One region of the Spartinivicinus poritis genome, then DNA from elsewhere that is predicted to be linked to it. Evidence: predicted binding sites of a transcription regulator. Region 1 holds the regulator's gene; each other region holds the start of a gene.
The links. The regulator FliA, encoded in region 1, starts transcription of late flagellar genes. The targets are predictions, from matches to a motif close to CTAAAGTTNNNNNNNNNNCNGCCGATA.
Positions count from the first base shown of each region.

Region 2: a site for FliA is predicted at 1,677-1,703, ahead of ORQ98_RS25975 (DUF5610 domain-containing protein). Genes of this name have one in related genera too.
Region 3: a site for FliA is predicted at 2,918-2,944, ahead of ORQ98_RS10445 (flagellar protein MotY). Genes of this name have one in related genera too.

Region 1 is NZ_JAPMOU010000005.1:98,654-103,302, reverse strand. Features, by position in the region: gene ORQ98_RS06035 (chemotaxis protein CheA) at 1-1,451, opposite strand, end outside; gene ORQ98_RS06030 (protein phosphatase CheZ) at 1,464-2,252, opposite strand; gene cheY (chemotaxis response regulator CheY) at 2,262-2,642, opposite strand; gene ORQ98_RS06020 (RNA polymerase sigma factor FliA) at 2,736-3,473, opposite strand; gene ORQ98_RS06015 (MinD/ParA family protein) at 3,485-4,306, opposite strand; gene flhF (flagellar biosynthesis GTPase FlhF) at 4,498-4,649, opposite strand, start outside.
Region 2 is NZ_JAPMOU010000063.1:6,725-11,373, reverse strand. Features, by position in the region: gene ORQ98_RS25985 (cobalamin-binding protein) at 1-140, opposite strand, end outside; gene ORQ98_RS25980 (glutaredoxin family protein) at 137-391, opposite strand; gene ORQ98_RS25975 (DUF5610 domain-containing protein) at 455-1,636, opposite strand; gene ORQ98_RS25970 (J domain-containing protein) at 1,777-3,267, shown strand; gene ORQ98_RS25965 (monovalent cation:proton antiporter family protein) at 3,320-4,649, shown strand, end outside.
Region 3 is NZ_JAPMOU010000010.1:139,793-144,441, reverse strand. Features, by position in the region: gene ORQ98_RS10460 (peroxiredoxin) at 437-1,039, shown strand; gene rnt (ribonuclease T) at 1,097-1,735, opposite strand; gene pyrC (dihydroorotase) at 1,785-2,825, opposite strand; gene ORQ98_RS10445 (flagellar protein MotY) at 3,014-3,976, shown strand; gene ORQ98_RS10440 (hypothetical protein) at 4,028-4,474, opposite strand.

The DNA.
Region 1 (4,649 bases):
TCTTTTTTCAGACTTCTGGCCAAATCCCGCACTACCCGAGGAAACCGACCAAATACTTTCTTGATCGGTTGCATCCGGGTTTTCATCACTGACAACTGAAGATCACCCGTGACTACATCCAGGTTGGCAACAGCCTTTGATAACACTTCATCCCCACTTTTGTTACCCAACCTGACTAGTCGGTTCCTGACCAACACCAGCTCACCTACCATGTTCATGATGTCATCAAGTCGCGCAGTATCTACCCGAACGGTGGCTTCAGCAGCAGGCGCTTCTTTGGCTGGCGCTGGCTTACCGCCTCCACCCGCTGGTTGACGCGGTTCAGCTGCCGCTGGTGGTTTAGGTGGGCTGGCTGGAGGCGCTGCCGCAGGTGGTTCTCGTTTTACGGGTGCCGCAGTAGCAGCGGGGTTTGCAGGTGGGGGGGAGGCTGGAGCAGGCTTAGCAGGTGCTGCAGCAGCAGGGGTTTTCCCTTGTAGTTCATCTAGCAGACTTTCAAACTCAGCTTCCGTTATCAAGTCGCTTCCTGTTTTGGCTGCGGCAGCTGCTGGAGCTTCTGGTGGCGCAGGTGTCGTCGCAGCGGGCTGAGCCCCAGCTGGTTCAGCTGGAGTAGTCCCCTGACCACTTGGCGCACTGCCCCCATGCAATTCATCCAACAGCGCCTCAAACTCATCCTCAGTAATTTCATCACCACTGGGGGGGGCTGCAGCTGAAGTAGGCGCAGGTTCAGCAGGTTTTTCTGGCGCAGCCGGTGCTGGCGCTGAGGTGCCAACTGGGCCACTACCATGTAATTGATCCAGCAGTGCTTCAAATTCATCTTCAGTAATGTCATCGCTGCCAGCCGCTGCAGCAGCTGCCGCTTTATCAGGTTCTTTAGCCTCTGACGATTCGTCTGCAACCGCATCTAACAGCTTTTCAAACTCTGCATCAGTGATATCTTCCCCTGCTTCAGCCCCGGCATTAGCAGTAGGTTGCTGGGGAGTGGGGGCTGGCTCAGGTGCAGCAGGAGGTGGTTCCGGTGGCGCCGCTTCTGCGGCAGGTGGTGCTTCAGCAGGTGCTGCGCCTTCTGGTTGGGCAAGTACTGATAGGGCTTTTAATAGCTCAGGGTCAGCAGGTGAAGGCTCAACACGATCCCTAACTTGGCTGAACATTTCATTAATTGAGTCTAATGCTTGTAATACAACATCCATTAGCTCGGTCGTTACTGACCGCTGGCCATTGCGTAAAATATCAAAAACATTTTCAGCCACATGACAGCAATCAACAAGGCTATTTAATTGAAGAAACCCTGCTCCTCCTTTAACGGTGTGGAACCCCCGGAAAATAGCATTTAATAAATCCATATCATCGGGGCTATTTTCCAGATCAACGAGCTGTTCAGAAAGCAGCTCTAAGATTTCTCCGGCTTCGACTAAAAAATCCTGCAGGATGTCTTCATCAGCCTCGAAACTCATGAGACAGCTCCCCTAAAACCCCAAACTAGAAAGCAAATCATCAACATCATCTTGGCCTGACACTACATCGACTCGCTCCTCTGCTTTAATTTGTGGACCTTCAGCAGCAATGGAATCTTCTTCTGTTGCTGTTATTTCATGCTCAATGCCAGTAATTTTATCTACCTGACCCGCCATTCTGACCAGATCAACTAAACTGTCTTCTACCTGCTGAACAAGTTCAACAACTCTTTTAATAACCTGACCAGTTAAATCCTGATAATTTTGTGCAACTAAAATTTCAGTTAAATTGCTATGGACTTGATTAACTTGTTTTTCACTACGATCTAAAAACTCATCCATCTGTTTATAGAGTTTTCTAAATTCATCCGGATTCATTTGCCGCTTGCGAATCTTAGTCCATTCATCCCTTAAGCTATGGGCATCTGACTTGAGCTCATCAATAATGGGCATGCTGTTATCAACCAAGTCCATGGTTGTATTCGCTGCACTTTCTGTCATTTTTGTTACGTATTCTAAACGATCAGATGCATCCACCATGTCAGACATGGCTTCTTTATCATCACTCGCCAGCCCAGCCTCTACATGAAAATTTCGAATCGATTCATGTAGTGCCCGGGTAAGTCTGCCCACCTCTTTGTATAAGCTTTTATCCCTGACTTCGTTAATTTCCTGAATAACTTCTATGGCATCTTTTAAATTGCCTTTTTCCAGATGCTCCACCATTTTTTGAGCCTGTTCTTTCAGGCTCGTTTCAAATTCAGTGGGCGCATGGTCTTTTAATTTATCAAGCAGCGACATATATACCTCTTAACCACCTGCTTCAACACGCTCAAAAATCTTTTCGATTTTCTCCTTCAACACCGCAGCAGTAAAAGGTTTTACTACATAGCCATTCACACCTGCCTGAGCAGCTTCAATAATTTGATCGCGCTTGGCTTCAGCAGTTACCATTAAAACAGGAAGTGTATTTAGTTTTGGGTCCGCCCTTACAGCTTTGAGTAAGTCAATGCCTGTCATACCCGGCATATTCCAGTCGGTCACCAGAAAATCAAAGCCACCACTTTGCAACATAGGTAGTGCAGTTTGCCCGTCATCTGCTTCTGACGTATTCGTGAAACCTAAGTCACGTAACAAATTTTTTATAATCCGTCTCATCGTAGAGAAATCATCTACGATCAGAATTTTCATATTTTTGTCCAAAGCGACCTCCATCAAGCCACATTGATGTTTGTGCTGAACATCTAACTTACTAGTCTAGTAGGTCATTAAGAGGGTGCCAGTCTATTCAACTGCCCAGTCTTGCAGACGCGCTCGAAGCCGAGCAGCCGCTTGACTGTGAAGCTGACTTACGCGTGACTCACTCACCCCCAATACCATGCCAATTTCCTTGAGGTTAAGCTCTTCGTCATAATAGAGTGAGAGCAATAACTGCTCTCGTTCCGGTAGTGTGGCAATGGCTTTAGCCAGTGCTTTTTTAAATTGCTCAGTTTGGTGTTTGGTTGGCGGTGATGATTGTTGTTGATCCGCTAACCAAGTGTGCCGTCCATCATGGCTACTCAGTAATTCTTCAAAGCTAAATAACCGGCTTGAGGCTGTATCACTTAACAGCTGATGGTATTCAGTTAAGCTCAATCCTAATTCTTCTGCAATTTCTCCATCTTTGGCGTCGCGTCCAAGCCTGGCTTCAAGCCCACTGATTGCTTCGGTAATCCGCCGACTATTGCGATGTACCGAGCGCGGTACCCAATCCCCTTTGCGAATTTCATCAAGCATCGCGCCACGAATGCGAATACCTGCATAGGTTTCAAACGTAGCACCTTTACTCCCATCATACTTTTTAGCAGCCTCTAACAGGCCTATCATACCGGCTTGTAATAAATCATCTAATTGCACCTGAGAAGGCAACCGTGCAGCTAAATGATGGGCGATTCGTTTCACCAAACCGGCATATTGCTCAATTAATTGCTGGTTAAATTGCTGTCCCGACTTAGAATACAAACCTGCTTCATTCGACACCATAAAATTGCCTATTATCTTCCTACTTCACCAGCAACCAGGTTTTCAATAAAAAATTCTAAATGACCACGCGGTGATGATGGGAGAGGAAAAGCATCGACTTTTTGTGCCAGCGCTCGAATTGCCACAGCGGCTTTAGAACGGGGGTAAATATCAATAACGGCGCGTTGGCGCAAAACAGCTTTCCGTACAGCCTCATCCAGCGGAATAGCACCCAAATATTGCAGCGCCACTTCTAAAAATCGATCAGTTACATTGACGAGTTTGTTATATATATTATGGCCTTCCTGCTGAGATCTCACCATATTGGCCACAACTCGAAACCGCAATAACCCATAATCACGGTGTAATAATTTAATCAAAGCGTAAGCATCAGTAATTGAGGTAGGCTCATCAGTAACAACAATAATTAATTCTTGTGCAGCTCGAACAAAACTAATGACTGTATCAGAAATACCTGCTGCGGTATCAATGATAAGCATGTCCAGTTGGTTACTGAGTTCGCTGAACGCTGAAATCATTCCAGCATGTTCCTGGGAACTCAGCTCAGTCATTTTTTGGGCACCAGAAGAAGCAGGAATAATTCGAATACCACCAGGGCCTTGTAAAATAATATCTCTTAGATCACAGCGTCCCGCCAGTACATCCGCCATATTCCGAGTTGGAGATAACCCCAATAAAATATCGACATTGGCCAACCCCAAGTCAGCATCTAGCAACATTACCCGACGCCCTAGTTCCGCCAATGCTATGCTCAAATTTACTGCTACATTTGTTTTACCTACGCCCCCTTTTGCTCCGGTTACTGCGACTACTTGTACTGGATGTTTGATCATATGCGGATTAATCCTGGTTATATCCTTTTAATGAATGGCTCATGGCATCAGCCGCCTGAAGCTCATTCATTGTCACGATACTCATCAACTGTCGAGTACAGACAATAAGGAACACGCTGTATAGAGGTAACCGAGACTCCCCTTAGCGCCTTATTTATTATTCTCATCCCCTTTCATTGGGCACAGGGCTATTAACCAACATTGGCTTGCATAGGAGGTGTTACAGCTACAGGATTAGCCTGCATATAAGCTGACATTAGCTCACTTTCTGCTAACTCAGCATGTTGACTGAGGGCCACTGCACGACTAATCAATTGATAAGCCCGTGCCTGATGAATATCGT
Region 2 (4,649 bases), on a different contig from region 1:
TCATCTTTAACAGCAATTACTGTACTCGCCGATAGCTGGCTGGAATAAGTGGCCACCCAGAAAAACATACCTATACCAACAACACCCGTTAATAAGTAGCTAACGAGCTCTTTAAAGCGCCCGTAGTATTTAATGCTCATAACACTTCAAGCTGGGCAACAATAAATTGATCCAGCTCCTCAGCCGTAAAAGGCCAACCTAACTCGGCCTGCTGATTTGCCAGAGCAATTACGGGGATGCGGATGCCGTAACGATCAAATAGCTTTGGATCAAAGGCAATTTCTTGAGTAGTAATGGTTAAATGATAGCGTTCAGCCACTGGCTGTAACAATGCCAATGCTTGATCACATAAATGACAACCAGTGGTGGTATACAAGATAACAGAGGGCATAACAATCACTTAGCGGCAAATAGGCCGCTAAGTGTAGCGAAGTCAGGGAGCTTGCACCATCCTCTAACGGGTTAATGGCTCTAGCAGTTTCTGGCTAACGTCGGCTAACCGAGGGATCAACACCCCTTCATCAGCAAACAGGTCTTCAGCTTTAGTCAATAACGCTTGTAGTAAGTTAACTGGCTGGTTGAAGCGCTCTGCCGCTTTCAAATAGGTTTGCTGCAGTTGCTCCACATATTCTGCTAACGGCTGTAAGCCTGCCGCTGCACTGGGAAGTCCTGCAACTGACTGGTAAGTATCAGTCGCTTGCCGTACTTCTGCGGAATATAAATTAAGTGCAAAGCCTTGTAATTGTGAGGTATCAAAGTTAAGTGACAAGGCTTTTTCAAATGCTGTGGCGATGTCACCTTCATAAAAGTCATTGGCGAGGGTAAACACGTCATTGAGTAAACCATTGATGGCCTCTTGTTCTTCCAGATCCAACTCTCCATTAATAGCGAGCTGAAACTGTTGATGCTGGTAGTACTCAAAGCTTTCTTCTGTAGCAAATGTTTGTCTGCCATTGTGATGAGCTTGAGCACGACCAACAAACGATTGGTAAGCTTCCAGAGCAGAAGCCTGAATAGTGACCACATCGCCATCACGGGTGGTCACCTTGAATGAAAAATCTTGCTGACTCAGTACACTGGCTGTTTGTACATGACTGGTTAGCTGACTACCTGACAAATCCGGTACAGTGACTGGTGCAGTCTCAACTGGGGTTGTAGTTGCTGGTGACTCACTACTGGTTGTTGTAGGTAAAAAGTGTTCGCGAAGCTGTGCTAATCCCCGCTCAATTTGCTGAAATGCGTTATCCACCCCCTGATCAATAGTTTCTGATAAACCACCCAATGCTTCCAGGACTTCCTTCGCTTCTGCAAATCCTTGCTGAACCCCTGTAATTGCCTGGTCAAATAAGCGGGTTAGCTGCTCTTCAGTGGCGCCATTGGCAGCCTCCTTAGTGAGCCGACTAGCCACAAACTGCAATACATTCCCTGCTACCGTATTGGCAGAGAACTCATTGACTGGCCGTACTTTTGTAATTGAGGGGTCTGGCTCTGCCAGGTTATTCAATGATGAAGGTACAACAGACTGACTCTGCTCAAGCGCTTTATGGTTTTGAGAAGATGTTTGCTTATCAAGCCCTTGATACAACGACTGTAACAACCCATTGGGCTGGTTAAATGATGTGGGGTTAAATGACATATGAGCCACCCTTAATCTAGTAGCAGTTCCTTAACAAAGGTATCGGCACGTTTTTTTAAACACTTGAACCATTAGCTATAATAATTTTGTTTGACTTAACCAGCCCTTATCACCGATGGTTTCTAAAATGAAAAACAACTATGGCTAAACTTTCCCGCCAGCAACTGTTAGCACAATTAAAACTACCACCCAACGCCACTTTAGAAGACATCAAAAGGGCCTACCGATATCATGCAAAGCGGCTCCATCCTGACAAAAACCCCAGTCAAGACACCACTGAAGCATTTCAGCAGCTACAGCAAACATATCGTTTATTAATAAAAGATTTTCAGCAACCTTCCCTGACAATATCTGAAAACCACGTTGAATCAGCCATTGATATTACTGAACAAGTAAAGCGCAACCAACAGCAGCTTGCAAAAACTTATGGTGTGAATACTCCCACCACAAAATCATCCGATCTGTCGTCAACGACTGCAACAGGGGCACTACCCTTACCTACCTGCCAACGCTGTGGCCAGTGTAAAATCAACTTAACTAAACGGCAGTTTCACCAAGTAATAGGAATGCTCTATAAAAGCCGTCAACGACAAGTTGAGGGTGTTTGGTGTTTAAGTTGCAGCTGGCAACTAAGTTTATGGTACAACTGCCTTAACTTAATATTAGGATGGTGGTCACTACCGACAGGGCCCTGGCACACTTTAAAAGCCTTTTGGCATAATGCCACCAATGGCTATCAACCAGACAAACAACTTGAGCTTTTATTTACTTTAGTTAAAGCCCTTTATCAACATCATGATTATGGCAAAGCGGTTAATTTTGCTTATCAACTATTGTCGCTTACCCCCCCACCCAGTCGGATCATCCAACAAAGCTGTTATCGGTTGTTAGACAACCTAGGTAACCCTCTCAAGCCAGCTCTTCCTAATTTATTTCCCTGGTATTGGCCTGTCAGTCATGGTGGATTAATTTTATGTTTACTTATCCTCATCATCACACCATGGGTTATTAACATTGCCCTACAACCGTCTTATCTTCCATCAGAGCCTTTTAAAATTCGGCCTACACCACTTTATACTGATGAACGACTAGGCTTACATTACACCCTAACAGAAACCAAGCTTTATACCGCGGCCAACCTAACCAGTCCCGTCAAAGTATTATTAGCTAGTTACCATCCAATTAAAGTGACTAAAGTCATCGATAAAACGTGGCTACAAGTGATTTATAACAAGAAGCCTTATTTTGCCCGTGAGGCGCTCATTGGTTTTGGCGATGCCCACACAGCGAAAAAGCTGAATTGTAATCAATACCCTCAACGTAAGCCGTTTAGTGGCGAGTTAATGGGTAAGCAAGTTGGTCAGCAGGTGCTTAAATTAACCAACTTATTCAATCAGGATGCAGTCATTACTTTTTATAGTGGTAAACAGCCCGTGCAAAAAGTGCTCATTGATGCCGATACAACCACTACTCTACCCCATTTACCTGCAGGTATTACCCACCTAAGTGCTACATTTGGCAAATTTTATAATCAAGCCTGTGGCCAGTTTACCTATATTACAGGCACAATAAGCCAAAATATCACGCTCTTTGGCCAGCAAGCGGAATTATCATTAAAACCTTCTTCTTAGGGGTTTTTGCTTTCGTTGAAATAGGCCTTAGGGCACCAACTCTGGACTCGCTATGGATTTCTCTTTTTACAATCAACTGCTGTTAATTTTTGCCTGCTCTGTCATGGCAATTGCTGTACTGAATAAACTGCGGATGCCGCCTATTTTAGGTTACCTGGCAGTAGGTATTATTCTTGGCCCTGCAGTCAGCGATAGCATTGCTGATTACCAAACTATTGCCTTATTAGCTGAAATAGGTGTTGTATTTTTACTGTTTTCGATTGGCTTGGAGTTTTCTTTTGCGCAGCTGACTGCTATGCGTCGAATGGTATTAGGTTTGGGGGGCGCTCAAGTACTCTCAGTCACTGCTGTTATATTTCTGATTGGGTGGTTATTGCAACTACCGATAGCCATTGCGCTTCTTGCCGCTGCTGGTATGGCACTTTCTTCAACGGCCATAGTTTCAAAAGAACTGACTGAGCATAACGAGTTAAGAACAGAGCATGGCCAAACCACTATCGCTATTTTAATTTTTCAGGATATTGCTGCTGTATTATTTTTAACCTTAATTCCCGCCTTAGGTAATGACAGTTATCAAGCACTTGGCCATGCGGTGTTGCTTGCTTTAGGGAAAAGCATAGGGCTTTTTATTGCCATGTTGCTTATTGGTAAATTCTTATTACCCAAGTTATTTCATGAGGTTGCTACTGTTCGTTCCCAAGAGCTCTTCCTACTCACTGTGTTAGTCATTGCTCTATTTGCAGGATGGATTACCCACTTTTTATCCTTATCAATGGCATTAGGAGGCTTTTTAGCTGGCATGATGCTAGGTGAAAGTCACTACAGACACCAGATTGAACATGATATCAGACCCTTCCGGGATGTGTTGCTAGGGCTGTTTTTTGTCTCAGTGGGTGCCATGCTTAACTTGCACTTATTTGCTCAAAACTGGCTTATTATTCTCCTCGCTACCGCTAGCCTACTATTAGTCAAAAGCTTATTAATTACCTTGCTTGCTCAATTATTTGGCCAACAACGAGAAACTGCATTAACCACCGGCCTTTACCTCTCACAAAGTGGTGAGTTTTGTCTAGCGTTGATCGCTTTAGCGGGTAAGCAACAACTGGTTGACCAGGAAACACAATCTATTCTGTTAGCCGTGAGTATTTTGTCCATGGTCACTACCCCTTTTCTAATTCGCTATAGCAGTTTAATTATTAAATGGCTATATCCCCAGTCTCCTATTACACCAGCCGATACTCATGAAGAAGAAATTGCTCAGCTCGCCCATACACTGAATCAACATACGATTATTTGCGGTTATGGTCGGGTGGGGCAATCTATTGGTCGATTTTTAAAACAACAACAGCTGCCTTATACTGCTTTGGATGATGATCCCATCA
Region 3 (4,649 bases), on a different contig from region 1:
TTTGTTGGTGTTGTGGGCAAAGCGGTGCTAGCCATGAATGCATGTTGTTTGTCGTTGCCAGGGCAGTATGTGAAACATAGAAGGGGAAGAGGTAATCTATCTATTTGGCAAGGTTTTAGCTAGCTAATAAATTTTACCTATTAAGCTGTAAAAAAAAATCAATCATAAAAGCGGTGGGCTCAGTTTAGAATGCGGGTTATTATGGGCGCCAAAATTGTCATGTGAAAGACAATTGGCTAACTGAAAAGTAACAATTTAGTTAAGACACACAGCCTAAGTCGTATATCAGTTATAAAGTAAGCTGAATTATATAGGTACATCTTAATATGGAGTACCTCATAAATTTGTTGTTTATTACGGGGCCTCTGGTCGTTGTACATTTGCTGTGGTCTTAATGTGATTGATTAAATAACTGCATACATAAATGGAGAAAAACATGGGCGTATTAGTAGGCAAGCGTGCTCCTGACTTTACTGTACCGGCGGTACTGGGAAATGGTGAGATTGTTGATAGCTACACCCTGTCTGATGCTATTAAAGGCAAATATGGATTAGTATTTTTCTATCCTTTGGACTTTACTTTTGTTTGTCCTTCAGAGCTTATTGCGCTTGACCACCGGATGGATGCTTTTAAAGAGCGTAATGTAGAAGTTATTGGTGTTTCTATTGACTCACACTTTTCTCATAATGCATGGCGTAATACGTCTGTTGATAATGGTGGTATTGGTCCCGTTAAATACACCTTGGCTGCTGACATGAAGCATGAAATTGCTCAAGCTTATGATGTTGAATCTGAAGGTGGTGTGGCGTTCCGTGGTGCGTTCTTGATTGATAAAGAAGGCGTTGTTCGTTCTCAAATCATTAATGATTTGCCACTAGGCCGTAATATGGATGAGCTGATCCGTTTAGTAGACGCACTACAGTTCCATGAAGAGCATGGAGAAGTGTGCCCAGCTGGCTGGAAAAAAGGTGACAAAGGTATGCAAGCTTCTCCAGAAGGTGTAGCTAAGTACCTTAGTGAAAGTGCTGAAGGGCTGTAATCCTTTTTAGTTGAATGCTACAAAAAAACCTGCCAATCTGGCAGGTTTTTTTATTTTTTAATCATTAACTGATGATAATGGCCATCCACCCAGCTGTTTCCATTGATTAACAATACAGCAAAATAGCTCAGCTGTTTTTCTGGCATCATATGCCGCAGAGTGAGCAGACTGATTACTAAACTCAATACCCGCTAACTGACAGGCTCTAGCTAATACCGTATGGCCAAATGCAAGCCCGGCTAAAGTAGCTGTATCGAAGCAGGAGAATGGATGAAACGGATTACGCTTAATTCCATTGCGCGCCGTTGCTTCATTAATAAAACTTAAGTCAAAAGTGGCATTATGGCCGACTAAAACGGCACGGGTGCATTCCTGGTACTTGAGCTCTTGGCGTATGGCTTTGAATATTTCCTTAAGGCAGTCAGCTTCTGCAACGGCTTTGCGCTCTGGAGCAAAAGGCTCAATTCCAGTAAATTCCAACGCAGATAACTCAATATTAGCGCCTAAAAAAGGTGCTACCTGAAAGCTGATTTCTTTCCCTGGTTGTAAGTAGCCCTGCTCATTCATTTTGATGAGTACTGCTGCAACCTCTAGTAATGCATCCGTTTTTGCGTTAAATCCACCTGTTTCTACATCAATAATTACAGGTAAAAAACCCCTAAAGCGGGTACTGATTAAGGGGTGTTGTTCAATCATTTCTGTCACTATACAGCCTTAATTATATGGTAGTAGCTATGGTCCATAACTACTTTGCAATAACTTGCCATTGAATGGTTTCATTTGCTCGTAATGGAATCAATGGCTGGTCTCCGAGCATGAGTTGTTCTGGTGCTTGCCAAGGTGTTTTGGCTAGGGTAATGGTGTCTTGGTTACGCGGTAGACCATAAAAGTCTGGACCATACCAGCTAGCAAAGGGTTCCAATTTTTCTAATGCATTGAGTTGTTCAAAGGCTTCTGCATAAAGCTCAATGGCAGCATAAGCGGTATAACAACCGGCACAACCACAACTACTTTCTTTAGCTGATTGAGTGTGAGGGGCTGAGTCAGTGCCTAAGAAAAACTTGGGGTTGCCACTGGTTGCTGCAGCTTGCAGTGCTTGCTGGTGAGTTTGGCGCTTAAGAATAGGTAAACAATAGTAGTGTGGTTTTATTCCACCCACTAGCATGTGGTTGCGGTTATACAACAGGTGGTGAGCAGTAATCGTGGCGGCAACATGATCAGAAGCTTCTTGGACAAAACTGACAGCATCTGCCGTAGTAATATGCTCAAGTACAACTTTAAGGGTAGGAAATTGCTTGACGATTTCACTCAGGTAGCGGTCAATAAATACTTTTTCCCGGTCAAATACATCAATATTATCATCTGTCACTTCACCATGGACGAGTAGCGGCATACCCGTTGCAGCCATTGCTTCTAATGCCGGATAGATTTTTTTTATGTCAGTAACACCGGAGTCGGAGTTAGTTGTTGCCCCTGCCGGATAAAGCTTAGCGGCATAGATATGCCCTGTCGTTTTTGCCTCATAGATCGTGTCAGGTGAGGTATTGTCAGTAAGATAGAGAGTCATTAACGGTTGCCAGACACGCTGGTCAGGCACTGCCGCTATAATTCGTTGCCGATAAGCTAAGGCTTGTGCAGGAGTGGTTACTGGAGGAACCAGATTAGGCATCACAATGACGCGTCCAAAATAGCAGCTGGCATCATTCACGGTCGTTTGTAACGCAGCACTGTCGCGTAAATGAATATGCCAGTCATCAGGCCGGGTAATGGTTAATGTGGTTGTCATCTGGGCTTTCCAGGTTGTTGGGTCTGTGATCAGGGAGGCATCTTACCCAAAGGGGCTTCACCTGGCTACTAACAACTTAATCAGGTAGTTATTTCAAGATTACTAGCAGCTAGCCGATATGCATAGTGGTACCTCTTTATTTTAAGAGGTGTCATTCGCATGAGCATAACTTTGTCAAAGGGGTTGTTATGTTGTTGGGGAAACAATGGCGAATCCTTGGCTTGATGGCATGGTGGTTATTAGCTGAGTGGGCAGTTTGGAACAGTAGCCAAGTGTTTGCGGCAACCTTTCGGGCTCCTTTAGATAATACCCAGTGGCAGTTAGAAGCGTCGATCTTTGAATGCACCTTAATTCAGGATATTCCTCGCTATGGTAAGGCTGTTTTTCGCCATCGTGCAGGGGAGCGGGTAGGCTTTAAGTTACTGAGCTGGAGCCGCCCCATGCAGCAAGGCAGTGCTGACCTTGGTGTGAGTGCACCTGCCTGGCGATTTGACCAAGGGGCAAAAGCCAAAGGCAAAGTAGCAGTATCAGGCAGTAAAGAACCTGTTGTGCTAGCAGGTGATTTGCCTAGCTGGATGATTAGTCAGCTAGCTCAGGGGATGTACCCTTCTTTTACCAATATGTCTTGGTATGGTGGAAACTTAGCAGAAAAAATTACGGTAGAAATTTCAGCGGTTAATTTCCAGCAGGTTTATACTAAGTACATCAACTGTCTTGCCAGTTTATTACCCGTTAATTTTGATCAAATACGGCGCTCAGCCATATTCTTTGGTACTAATGAAACTAAAGTACCCCGTGATGCAAAGCAGTTGCTGAATAATATTGCTATTTATATTAAAGCTGATCCCTCAGTCAAAGCGATGTACATTGATGGTCATACTGACTCATTGGGACGCCGCCTGTCCAATCGGGAGCTCTCGAAACAGCGGGCAGAATCAGTACGAAGCTATCTGCAAAAAAAAGGTATACCTGATGAAATGGTTGTCATGCGCTTTCATGGTGAGCGTTATCCTGTAGCAAAAAATAATACCGCTGAGAATCGAGCCCGAAATCGTCGGGTAACTATTAGGCTTGATAAAGAGCCCTTAAAAACACAAGTGGAAAACAGTGAGCAATCTGATGAAGCAAATGATCAGGAGGAGAAATCCTAGTCAGAGAGTCTTTAATATCTGATGAAATATTCGGGCTAGTGCAGCCCTTGGTTAGGCTGCAATGTGTAAGTTGGGTACCAGACGCCTGCTGACTTCTTGTTGGCTGTAGTAATCATGCTGTATGGCATACAGTGATGAGGTGACAATCTGATGACTGAACTCCCATCGAATAACTGCAATTTCATTATTAGCCAAGTATTGATTTGAAGGGCGAAACGCGCACTCAATAAAACTGGTTGGCTCTACATAAGGAGCAATAGGTACCAATAAGTCATCTATATCACCTTCAGGTGTGCTGATTAGCTCAATCTTATTTAGGTTGCCTGCCTGGTTAAAGGTGACAGCAAAATTGAAGCTACTAAACTCTGTCATGACAAAGGCATAAATATTATCAGGCGATATATCCTGGGGGTGATAGCAAAGTGCTTCTAGCAGTGGCTGAAACTGCTTTTTATTGACTAGAAACTGTGCACGATAATGCCACAGTGTTTCCCCCATTGCTTGCTTCTCCTCTATTCTATTCTTTCTAGGCAAAAGTAGTCGTTGTGTCTTTGGTTGCTTGCTTAATGACCTTTGCTATGAAAGGCGTTATCTACTGTCTAGCCTACTTTTACGACAGTTGCTGAATTATATTAATTTATCAGAAGGTTTTTCAAAGAAGACAACAGTAGTT